2 regions of the Brevundimonas aurantiaca genome follow, and region 1 is predicted to be linked to the other one. Evidence: riboswitches for the same ligand, from Rfam matches in the RefSeq annotation. Region 1 holds a riboswitch; the other holds the start of a gene.
The links. Region 1 has a riboswitch for glycine ahead of gcvT (glycine cleavage system aminomethyltransferase GcvT). Riboswitches for the same ligand answer to the same signal wherever they lie in the genome.

Region 1 (7,166 bases):
GGCCTTGGCCGCCTGGGCCAGCAGGCGCATGGCCTCGATGAAGCGGTCCAGCTCGGCCTTGGACTCGGTCTCGGTCGGCTCGATCAGCATGGCCCCGTGGACGACCAGGGGGAAATACATGGTCATCGGGTGGAAGCCCTCGTCGATCATCGCCTTGGCGAAGTCGAGCGTGGTGACGTCCGTGCCCTTCAGCCATTCGTCGTCGAACAGGGCCTCGTGCATGCAGGGGCCGTCGGGGAAGGCCGCGCTCATCAGGTCCGACAGGCGGGCCTTGATGTAGTTGGCGTTCAGCACCGCATCCTCGGCGACCTGACGCAGGCCGTCGGCACCGTGGCTCATCATGTAGGACAGGGCGCGCACATACATGCCCATCTGCCCCTGGAAGGCGCACAGGCGGCCGAAGGCCTGGGCTGCGTCGCCTTCTTCCCGTTCGATCAGCGCGTAACCGCTATCGTCATGCACGACCCAGGGGGCGGGGGCGAAGGGCGCCAGGGCCTGTGACAGCACCACCGGACCCGCGCCCGGCCCGCCGCCGCCGTGCGGCGTCGAGAAGGTCTTGTGCAGGTTGATGTGCATGGCGTCCACGCCCAGATCGCCCGGACGAACCCGGCCGACGATGGCGTTGAAGTTGGCGCCGTCGCAGTAGAAATAGGCGCCCGCCTCGTGCGTCAGGCGGCTGATTTCCAGAATGTCGCGCTCGAACAAGCCGCAGGTGTTGGGGTTGGTCACCATGATGGCGGCGACGTCGTCGCCCAGCTTGGACGCCAGGTCGGCCACGTCCACGCGGCCGTCCTCGGTCTGGGCGACCTCGACGACGGTATAGCCGACGAAGGCGGCGGTGGCCGGGTTGGTGCCGTGGGCGCTGGTGGGCACCAGCACCTTGCGGCGCTTCTCATGCTGGCCCGAGGCCTCGTGCGCGGCGCGGATGGCCATCAGGCCGCACAGTTCGCCGTGCGCTCCCGCTTTCGGAGATAGCGCGACGGCGGGCATGCCGGTCAGGGTCTTCAGCCAATGGGCCAGCGTATCCATCAGCTCCAGCGCGCCCTGAACCGTCGACATCGGCTGCAGGGGGTGGATGTCCGAAAAACCGGCCAGACGCGCCATCTTCTCGTTCAGGCGCGGGTTGTGCTTCATCGTGCACGAGCCCAGCGGATAGATGGCCAGGTCGATGGCGTGGTTCTTCTGCGACAGGCGCACATAGTGGCGCATGGCCTCGGGCTCCGACAGGCCGGGCAGGCCGATCGGATCCTTGCGGACCAGGTCGCCCAGGTCCGACGCATCGGTCTTCGGTTCGGGCAGGTCGACCCCGGTCTTGCCCCAGCCTTCGCCTTCGAAGATCAGCGGCTCGTTCTGCAACAGGCCGCGCCCGCCGGTCAGGGTGGCGGGCTTGGTCTGGACCTGGTTCGGGGCGGTCGGGCGGCCGACGGTGTTCATGGTGCTCATGGTCTTGTCTCCGCTCAGGCCGCCAGCACCTTGGCGAGGGCGGTCGCCAGGAGCTTGATGTCGGCGTCAAGGGTGGTTTCGGTCGCAGCGACCAGCAGGACGTCGTCCATGCCGGCGTCGGGGGCCAGGCGGCTGTAGGGCACGCCGGCCAGCAGGTGGTGGCTCGCCAGCGTATCGACGACTTCGGCGGCATTCTTGGGCACGCGCACCGCAAACTCGTTGAAGAAGCGCTTCGTCAGGATCTCGACGCCCGGAACGGCGGCCAGGGCGTCGCGCGTGGCGAGGGCCTTCTCGTGGTTCAGCAGGGCCAGTTTGCGCAGGCCCGTCTCGCCCAGCAGGCTCATGTGGATGGTGAAGGCCAGGGTGCAGAGGCCGGAATTGGTGCAGATGTTCGACGTCGCCTTGTCGCGGCGGATGTGCTGCTCGCGCGTCGACAGGGTCAGGACGAAGCCGCGCTCGCCGTCGGCGTCCACCGTCTCGCCGGTCAGGCGGCCGGGCATCTGGCGGATCAGCTTCTCGCGCGTGGCGAACAGGCCGACATAGGGGCCGCCGAAGTTCAGGGCGTTGCCGATCGACTGGCCCTCGGCGGCGACGATGTCCGCGCCCATTTCGCCGGGCGATTTCAAGAGGCCCATAGACACGGCCTCCGTGACCACGACGATCAGCAGGGCGCCGGCGGCGTGGGCGGCCTCCGCGATCTTGGTGACATCGGTCGCCGTGCCGAAGACGTTCGGGGTCTGAACGACGACGCAGGCCGTGTCGGGACCGATCTGGTCGATCACGGCGGCCTCGGCGTCGACGGCGGGGGCCAGGACCTGCGTCTCCACGCCGACGGCGTGGACCACGGTCTCGGTCGCCTTGACGTAGTGGGGGTGCACCCCGCCCGAGATCACCGCCTTGTTGCGGCGGGTCACGCGGGTCGCCATCAGCACGCCCTCGGCCATGGCGGTCGAACCGTCATACAGCGAGGCGTTGGCCACCGGCATGCCGGTCAGGTTCGCCACCTGGGTCTGGAACTCGTACAGATACTGCAGAGTCCCCTGGGCGATTTCCGGTTGATAGGGGGTGTAGCTGGTCAGGAACTCCGACCGTTGAATGATATGATCCACCGTCGCCGGGACATGGTGCTTGTAGGCCCCTGCGCCGCAGAAGAAGGGCGTGGCGCCGGCCGTGGCGTTCTTGGCGGCCATGGCGGACAGGGCGCGCTCGACCTCCAGCTCGCCGGCCACGCGGGGGAGGTCCACGGGCCCGTCCAGCCGCGCCGCCTCGGGCACGTCCACGAACAGGTCGTCGATCGATTTCGCGCCGATGGCGGCGAGCATCGCCGTGCGGTCGTCGGGCGTCAGGGGGAGATAACGCATGGTCTTGTCCTGGGCCATGAAAGGCCGAAGACCCGCTGACTCTTAATCAGCGGGTCCGATGGGGCTTAGAGGGTGGCGAGGAAGGCGTCGTAGGCGGCCTGATCCATCAGGGCGTCCAGCTCCGAGGCGTCCGACACCTTGATCTTGGCGAACCAGCCGTCCGCTTCCGGGGCCGAGTTGACGGTTTCAGGAGCGGTCGACAGGGCGTCATTGGCCTCGACCACTTCGCCCGAGACGGGGGCGTAGACGTCCGAGGCGGCCTTGACACTCTCGACCACGGCGAAGCTGGCGCCCTTGGCGACGGTCTTGCCGACTTCCGGCACTTCCACGAACACCACGTCGCCCAGGGCGTCGGCGGCGTGCTTCGAGATGCCCACGGTGGCGATGTCGCCGTCCAGGCTGACCCACTCGTGATCCTTGGTGAATTTCATTTCTCTTCTCCATCTCCCACCCCGTCATCCTCGGGCTTGACCCGAGGATCGGAGGCGGATCGTTCTCTGTGTTGATCCCGACGCAATGCGGCGGATAATCCGGCCCTCGGGTCAAGCCCGAGGGTGACGGGGTGAATGTTACGCCTTCGGCTTCCGGTAATAGCGTTGCGCCACGAAGGGCATGGAGACGACTTCGGCGGCGGCGGACCTGCCGCGCACGATGACCTTCAGCTCCGTACCCAGCGCCGCAAAGGCCGGCGGCACGAACCCCATGGCGATGTTCTTGCCCAAGGTGGGGGAGGGGCCGCCCGAGGTGACCTTGCCGATGACATTGCCGTCTGCGTCGGCGATCTCGGCGCCTTCGCGGGCCGGGGCGCCTTCCTTGACGATCAGGCCGATGCGGACGCGAGACGGGCCATCGGCCAGTTCCTTCAAGATGCGGTCGGCGCCGGTGAAGTCCGCGCGCTCCTTGCGCGACTTGGACAGGGCAAAGGTCAGAGCCCCTTCGACCGGCGAGGTCGTCGGGTCGATGTCGTGGCCGTGCAGCGGCAGGCCGGCCTCCAGGCGCAGGCTGTCGCGGGCGCCAAGGCCGATCGGCTTGACGCGGGCGTCTTCCAGGATGGTGTTCCAGACGCGCTCGGCCTGGTCCGCCGGGACCGAAATTTCATAGCCGTCCTCGCCGGTATAGCCCGAACGCGAGACATAGCAGTCGACGCCGAACAGCATCAGCCGGGCGCATTCCATAAAGCCCATTTCCGCCAGGATCGGTTCGTGGGCGGCCATGACCTCGGCGGCTTCCGGCCCCTGGATGGCGATCAGGGCGCGGTCGTCCAGAACCGTCAGCTTGGCGTCGCCTTCCAGGTTCGCCTGCCAGAAGGCGAAATCCTCGTCCTTGTTGCCGGCGTTGACGACGACGAACAGGCCGTCGTGATCCGGGCGGCCGGCCATCAGGTCGTCGATGATCCCGCCGTCGGTGTTCAGCAGCAACGAATACTTCTGCTTGCCCGCCTTCAGGATTTCATAGTCGCCGGGCACGAACCGCTCGAACTGGGCGGTGGCGTCGGCGCCGGTGATCTTGCACTGGCCCATGTGCGACACGTCGAACAGGCCGGCGTGTTCGCGGGTCCAACGGTGCTCGGCCAGGACGCCCTCATACTGGACCGGCATGTCATAGCCGCCGAAGCCCACCATCCGGGCCCCCAGGGCGCGGTGCGCGGCGTTCAGGGGCGTGGTCTTCAGGGTCTGATCGGTCATGGTTCAGGCTTTCACGGTCGCGTGTTGTGGCGGAGCTCCGCCGTCCTCGCGCCCCCGCTGTCCTGAAGCCTGAGAGATTCCGGCGACCAAATCATGTCGCCTTGCTCCGTCGGCGCGCCCGTGAAGAGCGGCTTTCCAGCGTCCGTATGCTTCGCGGTCCGTTTGCCTGAGCGTTTCCGGGGCGGTTGCGCCTTCGGCGTCGACCCGCCGAGGCGCGCCGATCTCTCCCGCGAGAGCAATCGACCTAAGCCACCGACTCCGGCCGCAAGTCAAGCGCAGGCGTGTTTTGACGCCGCCTTGTCGCACTTCCTGACATCCGGCGTCGGCTCGCCCTTGCTCTCCCTGCGTCCGCCCGCCAAGAACGGAGCGTCCCTCTCCGCCGCTCCGGACCGATCCCATGACCGCCGACCGCACCCGCCTCGACGCCCACATCGCCGCCCTTGAGGTTCCGGAAGGGCTGAAGACGGTCCTGACGGTCGCCGCCGCCACCTGCGCCGACATCAGCACTCTGGTCGCCGGCGGCGCCCTGGCCGGGGCCTTGGGCGCCTCGGGCCAGATCAATGTTCAGGACGAGGAGCAGAAGAAGCTCGACGTCATGACCAACGACATGCTGACCGACGCCCTTCTGGCCTGTCCCGCCGTCGCCGGCGTCGCTTCGGAGGAGATGGACGAGGTCCAGCCCGCGCCCCATTCGACCGGCGACTATCTGGTCCTGTTCGACCCGCTGGACGGCTCGTCCAACATCGACATCAACGCCATGGTCGGCACCATCGTCTCGGTGCTGAAGTCCGCGACGCCTTCGCCGACCGAGGCCGACTTCATGCAGCCCGGCCGCAATCAGGTCGCCGCCCTCTATGCCCTGTACGGCCCCCAGACCATGCTGGTCCTGACTACGGGCGCAGGGGTCAAGGGCTTCACCCTGTCGCACGACGGCGACTGGATCCTGACCCACGACGCCATCGCCATTTCGCCGGACACCAAGGAATTCGCCATCAACATGTCGAACCTGCGCCACTGGGCCGAGCCGGTGCAGACCTATGTGGGCGATCTGCTGAAGGGCGACGAGGGCCCCCGGGGCAAGAATTTCAACATGCGCTGGGTCGCCGCCATGGTGGCCGACGTCCACCGCATCCTGATGCGCGGCGGCGTCTTCCTATACCCCTGGGACAAGCGCGAGCCGAACAAGCCCGGCAAGCTGCGCCTGATGTACGAGGGCAATCCCATGGCCTTCCTGGTCGAACAGGCCGGCGGCAAGGCGACGACGGACGGGACGCAGCCCATACTGGACATCCAGCCCGAGCATCTGCACCAGCGCATCCCGGTCGCCCTGGGCTCGGCCAACGAGATCGACGCCTACGCAAGCGCATGATGAAGATCGGTCCGACTGACGCCCTTCTGGTCATCGACCCGCAGAACGACTTCTGCGAGGGCGGGTCTCTGGCGGTCGCGGGCGGGGCGGGGATCATGCCGCTGATCAACCGGCTGGCCGAACGGGTCGACTGGGTGGTCCTGACCCAGGACTGGCACACGCCGGACCAGATTTCGTTCGCCTCCAACCATCCCGGCGCGGCTCCCTTCACCGAGATCGAGGTCGCTTACGGCCGCCAGATGCTGTGGCCCGATCACTGTATCCAGGGCTCGCCCGGCGCGGACTTCCATCCCGACGCGGCGCCTACGGTGCAAAAGGCCCTGGCCGTGATCCGCAAGGGCTACAACCCGGCGGTCGATTCCTATTCCGGCTTCTTCGAGAACGACCATCGCACCCCGACGGGCCTGGCCGGCCTGCTGCGCGACCTGGGCGTGACTCGCGTCTTCCTGTGCGGTCTGGCCTTCGACTACTGCGTCCGCTTCACCGTCGAGGACGCGGTGCGCGAAGGCTTTGAGGCCGTGGTCATCTCCGACGCCAGCCGCGCGATCACGCCACAGACCGAGGCGACGGCGCGGGACAGTTTCCGGGCGATTGGGGTGGCGGAGGTGGGGGCGGCGGCCTTCCTCGGCTAAACCCCTTTTTCTTTCGTCATTCCGGGCGAAGCGCAGCGGAGACCCGGAACCCAGCGGCGCGCGAGAGCGCGAAACTGTCGCGGACGCGCTGTTCCAGCACAGTGCGGCGGACCCATTTCGCCTTCGGCGCCGCTGGGTTCCGGGTCTTCGGGCCAAGCAGGCCCTTCGCCCGGAATGACGAAAGGACGTCAGCCCGCCTTGGCGTAGGCCTCTACCTCCGCGATGAACGCCGCCTTCTCCGCCTCGCCCAGGAAAGACCCCTCGAAACTGTTCTTCGCCATCTGCGTCACCTGTTCGCGGGTCAGCCCGACCGCCGCCGCCAGCCGGCTGTAGTTGTCGTTCACGTACCCGCCGAAATAGGACGGATCGTCCGAGTTCAGGGTGACGTGCAGGCCCCGGCGCAGCATCTCGGGCACGGGGTGGTCCTTCAGGTCGTTCACCACGCACAGTTTCAGGTTCGACAGGGGGCAGACGGTCAGGGTCATCTGCTCGCGCGCCAGCCGCTCCACCAGAACCTCGTCCTCCATCGAGCGATTGCCGTGGTCCATTCGGTCGATGTGCAGCAGGTCCAGCGCCTCGTGCACATAGGCCGGCGGGCCTTCCTCGCCGGCATGGGCGCACAGTTTCAGGCCCAGGTCGCGGGCGGCGGCGAAGACGCGCTGGAACTTGGACGGCG
Region 2 (7,166 bases), 400 kb from region 1:
AACAGGCTGGCGCGTCGCGAGTCCAGGCTCTGAGCCACCGACACGATGACGGGGGCGGGTCTTCCTGGGATCGTCAGGGTTTGCTGGGCCATGCGAACCGGCACGCCGCGGACGGACAGGTCGGCGAAGGCCGGAGCTTCCGACGAGGCGTCGGGCAGGCGCGGCAACTCCTCATAGCCTGTGATCAGTCGGTCGCCCTCGCGAACACTGTAGAAGACGGCGTCCCGCTCGGGGCCGTCGAGCAGGCCCAGAGTCCAGGGCGCGACATCGACAGTCACCTTGCCGTCGGCGACCGAGACCGTTTCCCGGATGGTCTGCAGCGCCCCCGCCAGGAGGCGGTCGGCCGTCTCCGCCACCACCCGGTGGGCCGTCCAGGCCCCGACCGCCAGCACCACGACGGCGAACAGGGCCAGGGGCGCGACCTGGGCGATCAGCAGACGTGTCACCAGACTGTGGGGGCGGCGCGAGCCGGGCGCCTCGCTCATGGATCGAGACGATAGCCGCGACCGCGGATATTGGTCACGGCGGGGCCGTCAGGCTGCAACTGGCGCCTCAGCCGACCGACATGGATCTCCAGGGCGTTGAGCGAGGGAGCCTCATCCTGCGGAAAGACCTCGGCCGCCAACAACTCCCGATCAACCACCTGGCCGGCGCGCGAGGCCAGAACGCGCAGGGCCGCCCATTCGCGCGGACGGAGCGACAGCTCTCGGTCATTGACCTGGGCCCGGCCGGCCTCCCAGTCGCAGACCAGTGAGCCGACGATCGCGGCGCCCGCCGCCCGACCCTGGCGTCGACGCACGATCGCTCTCAATCGGGCGATCAGTTCCGAAGGGGCGAAGGGTTTGACGAGATAGTCATCAGCGCCGAAATCCAGTCCCGCCACCCGGTCGCCCAGGGCGTCGCGCGCGGTCAGCATCAGGACGGGCGTCTGCGATCCCCGCCGTCTGAAGGCCTTCAGGACCTCGAAACCGTCGATGTCGGGAAGGCCGATGTCCAACACGGCGGCGTCGAACCGCTCCGTCGCTTCCAGATGAAGGGCTTGGTCCCCGCTGTCGGTGGAGCGGAGTTCGAAACCGACCGCCAGAAGGCTGGCCTCGAGCGAATGCCGAAGCGCCTTGTCATCCTCGACGACCAGTATTCTCATGGCGATGCGAAGGAGCGGATCATGAGCGGTACAATAGCGGGAAACCCGCCCCGGTGAAGACGGACCGGAGACATCTGCTTCTCGGGCTCGCGGGGGCGGGGGTTTCGGCCTGCGCGGGCGAGCCGGACGGGGTCGCGACGGCGCCCCGCGTCCGATGGCTTGCCAGGCGCGAGGGCGGGCTGCACATCCTCACGAACACCAGCCTGATGGGGCCTGTGCTGGCGGCGTTTCAACGGCGCTGGCCCGAGATCGCGGTGCGGCTCGAGGACATCAACTCCACCCTGATCGCGAACCGAGTCCAGTCCCGCGCCGCCTCCGGACTGGAGGGGCCGGATCTGGTCTGGAGCACGGCGATGGACGTGCAGGTCAAGCTGATCAATGACGGCTACGCCCAAGTTTACCGATCGCCGCATCGGGGAGCCATGCCGGACGGCTCGGTTTGGCGAGACCAGGCGTTCGGAGTGACGGCCGAGCCCGTCGTCTTCGCCTATAATCGCAGGCGGTTGCCGTCGGAGATCGTGCCGCGCAGCCACGCCCAACTGCTCGAACGGCTGTCCACCGACGCGGACCGGTTTTTCCGCCGGGTCACCCTGTATGACGCCGAACGCAGCGGGGTGGCGCTTCTGCAGTTGTCGGCCGACATCCAGATCTATCCCGACGCCTGGGCCCTTATGACTGCCCTGGGGTCTACTCGTCCGCGTGCCGATACGTCCGGCCAAAGGATGATGGGCCAACTGGCCGACGGCCGCATGGCCTTCGCCTACAATATGAACCAGTCCTACGGGGCGTCGTGGGTCGCCCGGGCGCCCGATATCGGCCTGGTTACGCCAGAGGACTATCATCTGTCCGTCTCGCGCGTGGCCTTCATACCCCGCAACGCGGCCCACCCCAACGCCGCCCGGCTTTTTCTGGATTTTCTTTTATCGCGTGAAGGGCAGAGGATCATCGCCGGCCTGGGGGTCCGCCCGGCGCGCGACGACATTCTCGCCGAACGTCGCGCCTTGATCCCAGGCGCTCGGCCGGTTCGGGTTGGACCGGCCCTGCTCGCCAATCTCGACCAGGCGCGTCGCGAGCGGCTTCTACAGCGTTGGCGGGCCGCCATGCAGGCGGCGGAACGGGCGCCGCAAGACCCTACGGCGCCCTAGGCTTTCCTGTGGATAAGTCTGTTTCTTCCGGAGGCGGTGTTTCTGTCACGTCGCTTTCACCGATCCTGCGGTGACCGATAATCGCTGGGCGACAAGCGACTGACGCGCTTTAAAAGCGGCATGTTAGTGCACGACTGTGCGAATTAGAGCATTATAATTGCGAATAGAGGCGATTTGACAGCCATCCGTTGGTCGATCTTACTCACTTCAGCAAGGCGGGAGAGATCGGTTCCCGCCGACGCCGAAGGCGCAACCGCCCCGGAAACGCTCAGGCAAACGGACCGTCTTGCTGAAGGAACGCTGGAGAGAAGGTCGAATCCGGGGGATGCGGCCTCGCCGAAGGAGAAAGGGTCGGCGAACGGCCCGAAACTCTCAGGCCCAATGACAGCGGGGGCGAACAGGCGCCGCAGAGCGCCGGTCGCATTGGGCAACCCTGGGGAGGGGCGTCGTCGCCATGAGGAATCTCGCTTTGTCTCGTCTTAATCGCAACCTGACCTATTATTGCAGCGCCATCGCGCTGATGGCCTGCGCCACCTCTGTCCACGCCCAGGAGGCGGGCGCCCCAGAGGATGCGGCCTCGGTCGATGACATCGTCGTCACCGCCTCCCGGATCGACCGCGCCGGCTTCGAGGCGCCGACGCCGACCATCCACCTTTCCGCCGAGGATCTGTCGGTCGGCGCGCGGCCGAATATCGCCGCCGCCCTCAACGACATGCCTCAATTCCGCGCCACCACATCGGCCCAGACGACCGGCACCAACACCGGTGCGGGCAATGCGCCGGTCGATCTGCGCGGCCTGGGCATCAACCGGACCTTGGTCCTGATCGATGGGCGTCGCGTGTCCAGCGAAAACGATCTGAACGCCGTGCCGTCGGTGCTGGTCAAGAGCGTCGACGTGGTTACGGGCGGCGCATCGGCCGCCTGGGGCTCAGGCGCCGTCGCCGGCGTCGTGAACATCGGCATCGATCGCTATTTCACCGGCGGCAAGCTGGGCGCCGAATACGGCGTGTCCTCCTACGACGACGCTGAGCAGGAACGGTTCGAAGGCGCCTGGGGCACAGACTTCGCCGACGGGCGCGGCCATTTCGTCATCGGCGGCGAATACCTCGACAACGAAGGCGTCATCCCCAAAGCGTCGCGCCCGAATATCGGCCGATGGGCCACCGTCAACGGCGCCCTGCAGCCGGACGTCGGCTTCGCCAACGCCGCTTACGGCGGTCTGATCCTGTCGGGCGTGAACCGCGGTAAGGTGTTTAACCCGGACGGCACGCTTCGGCCTTTCGATTACGGCACAGTCAGCGGAACCAACTCGATCGGCGGCGAAGGTCCGTCCAATGACGATCTCAGCCCCCTGGTCACGCCGCAGCGCCGCTACACCGGCCTGGCCAGCGCCGTCTATGAGATCAATGGCAAGCTGCGGGTCACGGCCGATGTCCGTCACTCGCGGATGTGGAACGACTATGTCTGGTTCGGCGATCACGATCGCGGCGACCTGACCATCAGCATCGACAACGCCTTCTTGTCGTCCACGATCAAGCAGCAGATGGCGGCCGCTGGCCAGACGTCCTTCACCTTCGGACGTTTCAACTCCGATCTGTCCTATTCCACGATCGATTTCGAGCGCGTCACCACCCAGGCCACTCTGGCCGTGGACGGCGAGTTCGGCGACAGCTGGCGCTGGGGCGCCTACTACAGCCACGGTGAGTTTGAGAATAATATCGATACGCCCGGTTTCCTGCTGAAGACCGAATTCGCCAATGCGGTCGATTCCGTAATCGATCCCGTGAGCGGTCGAGCCGTCTGCCGCGTGACCCTGACCAATCCCAACTCGGGCTGCGTGCCGATCAATCTCTTTGGCCTGGGCGCGCCGTCTCAGGAAGCCATCGACTATGTCACCGGCACGCCTCAGCAGCGGGCCACCACCAAGCTGGACGTCGCCGGCGTCAGCCTGCGTGGCGAGCCCTTCAGCCTGCCGGCCGGCGACGTGTCGATCGCCGTCGGCCTGGAAGCCCGCAAGGAGCAGACCGATCAGCGCATTGGCGAGCTGGACGCGGCCAAGGCCTTCAAGACGTTCAGCTTCTCGGCCATGTCCGGCGAGTTCAGCGTGAAGGAGGCCTTCGCCGAAGTCCTGGTCCCGATCGTCAAGGATCTGCCGATCCTGAACGACCTGCAGTTCAACGCCGCCGCCCGCATCTCGGACTACGACACCACGGGCTCGATCTGGTCTTGGAAGGTTGGCGCCACCAACGAGTTCTTCCCCGGCTTCCGCGGCCGTGTGACTCAGTCGCGCGATATCCGTTCGGCCAATCTTTCGGAGCTGTTCACCACCACCACCACCGGCTGGAACAACATCAATGACCCGGCCAAGAACGGGGCTTTAGTTTATACGCTGAACAACGGCGGCGGTAATCCCAACCTCCGCCCGGAGACCGCCGATACACTGACCCTGGGCGTCACCTATTCGCCGCCTTCGATCCCAGGCCTGAACCTGTCGCTGGATTATTACGACATCAAGATCGACGACGTGATAACGACGATTGCGCCGCAGGATCTGGTCAACCGCTGCTACAACGGCAACCTCGACCTCTGCTCCAAGGTCGAGCGCGACTCGGCGGGCAATCTGGTCCGCACCATGTCCACCTATGTGAACCTGGCCGAGTACCACACGGACGGGATCGACGCCGAGGCCTCCTACGCCTCCGACGCCGACCTCTGGGTTCCGGGCGCGACGGGCCGGGTGATGATGCGCTTGGTCGGCACCTGGGTGAACAGCCTGACCACGGACGACGGCGTGACCAAGATCGAATATGTCGAATCCCAGGGCTATTCTTTCGGCCTGGGCGTACCCAAGCTGCGGGTCAACGCCAGCCTCGGCTGGAAGGGCGAGGTGTTCGGCGCGAACCTGCGCGCGCGCTACATCTCGGCGGGCGACTACAACAGCACCGTCGCCATCTCGAACAACCACATCGACGCCTTCACCTATGTCGATCTAGGGCTGACGGCCGACCTGGCGCACTACGGCGCAAACGGGGTCGAGCTGTACGCCAATGCGACCAACCTGTTCGACAAGGACCCGCCGGTCGGGTCGCTCTATTCGCCGTATTACGACGTCATCGGTCGGTACGTCACGGTTGGCGCGCGGTACCGCTTCTAGTTCTGGTTCTGCGCTCCGGATCGCCGGCCCCGCTCCTCCATTGGGCCGGCGATCTCCCCTTCTGCTCCTCCATTTTTCACACGGTCTGTGTCATGATTTCCCGTCTGCCGATGGCTCTCCTGCTCGCCCTGAGCGTCGCTCCTGCGGCCCTGGCCGAGGCGCCCAAGCCCGCCGCCATCGTCGCCGACGGCCTTCCCGCCGTGCCCGACGACCTGGTCGCGGCGAGCCAGCCCTATCTTCAGACGCGCCGTGCGACCTTCCTGGGCTGGAACGCCGCCGATCAGTCGATGCTGATCAAGACCCGGTTCGGCGCCACGGATCAGCTTCACGTCGTCGCCGCTCCTGACGGCGCCCGGACCCAGATCAGTTTCGAGGCCGAGCCGATCCTGGCCGGCGCCCTGTCGCCGAACGGTCAGACCCTTCTTGTCCAGAAGGACAATGGGGGCGACGAATTCTATCAACTCTACACCCTGGCCGCCGGTCGGTTGAGCCTGATTACGGACGGCAAGAGCCGCAACTGGTTCGGCGCCTGGAGTCGGGACGGCAAGCGGGTCGGCTACGCCTCATCGCGTCGCAACGGCGCGGACATGGACCTCTATGTGGTCGATCCCTCCGACCCCTCGACCGACCGTCTGGTGGCCCAGGTGTCCGGCGGCGGCTGGAACATCGCCGACTTCTCCAGGGACGGGACCAAGGCCCTGGTCCTGAACCGGATGTCGATCAATAGGGCCGTTGTCTATGAGCTGGACCTCGCCTCGGGCCGGATGACGCCGCTGACTGACCCTGTCGCGCAGGTCTCCTATGTCGATCCTCAGTACGGGCCCGACGGCGCCGTCTGGGCGACCTCGAACAAGGATTCCGACTTCCTGCGTCTGGGGCGGATCGTGCGGAACGGCTTTGTTCCGGTCAGCACTGAAGCTCGCTGGGATGTCAGCGACTACGCCGTCGCTCCGGACGGCGGCTTCATCGCCTATGCGGTCAACGAGGCTGGGATATCGCGGCTGAAGGTTATGGATGTCGCGACCGGCGCCGTCCGGGTCGTCACAGGTCTGCCGGAAGGCGTCATCCCCTACAGCATCGGCCCGGCCATCGACATCGCCCCCTGGGGCGCGATCGGCCTCAGCCTGTCGTCAGCGCGCGTCTCCGGCGACGCCTTCTCCGTCGATCCGACCACCCTGGCCGTCACCCAATGGACCCACAGCGAGACGGGCGGTCTGGACCCTGCCGTCAACGTCGAGCCGCAACTGGTCGAGGTGAGGAGCTTCGACGGCGAGACGGTGTCCGGCTTCCTCTACCGGCCCGACCCCGCCAAATTCCCCGGCAAGCGGCCGCTGATTGTCGATATCCACGGCGGTCCTGAAGGCCAGACGCGCCCCGATTTCCTGGGCGCGCAGAACTATCTGTTAAACGAGATGGGCGTGGCCCTTTTCTTCCCGAACGTGCGCGGCTCGTCCGGCTTCGGCACCCGGTTCGTCAATCTGGACAACGGCCCGTTCCAGCGCGAGAATTCGGTCAAGGACATCGGCGCTTTCCTGGACGCGCTCGAGGTCGATCCCACCCTTGACGCCTCGCGCTTCGCCGTCACCGGCGTCTCCTACGGCGGCTACATGTGCTACGCCGCCGCCGTGCATTACAGCGACCGGCTGAAGGGGGCGAACTGCTATGTCGCCATCTCCAACTTCGTCACCTTCCTGGAAAACACCCAGTCGTATCGCCGCGACCT

Region 2: another riboswitch for glycine. It lies ahead of JMT67_RS03675 (TonB-dependent receptor domain-containing protein); the one in region 1 lies ahead of gcvT (glycine cleavage system aminomethyltransferase GcvT).

What each region holds. Positions count from the first base shown of each region.
Region 1 is NZ_CAJGVD010000001.1:1,134,063-1,141,228, reverse strand. It holds gene gcvPB (aminomethyl-transferring glycine dehydrogenase subunit GcvPB) at 1-1,443, opposite strand, end outside; gene gcvPA (aminomethyl-transferring glycine dehydrogenase subunit GcvPA) at 1,458-2,804, opposite strand; gene gcvH (glycine cleavage system protein GcvH) at 2,870-3,235, opposite strand; gene gcvT (glycine cleavage system aminomethyltransferase GcvT) at 3,374-4,489, opposite strand; glycine riboswitch at 4,545-4,630, opposite strand; glycine riboswitch at 4,634-4,729, opposite strand; gene JMT67_RS05660 (class 1 fructose-bisphosphatase) at 4,887-5,858, shown strand; gene pncA (bifunctional nicotinamidase/pyrazinamidase) at 5,855-6,490, shown strand; gene JMT67_RS05650 (adenosine deaminase) at 6,679-7,166, opposite strand, start outside.
Region 2 is NZ_CAJGVD010000001.1:734,367-741,532, reverse strand. It holds gene JMT67_RS03690 (sensor histidine kinase) at 1-485, opposite strand, end outside; gene JMT67_RS03685 (response regulator transcription factor) at 482-1,144, opposite strand; gene JMT67_RS03680 (ABC transporter substrate-binding protein) at 1,351-2,289, shown strand; glycine riboswitch at 2,496-2,583, shown strand; gene JMT67_RS03675 (TonB-dependent receptor domain-containing protein) at 2,759-5,443, shown strand; gene JMT67_RS03670 (S9 family peptidase) at 5,554-7,166, shown strand, end outside.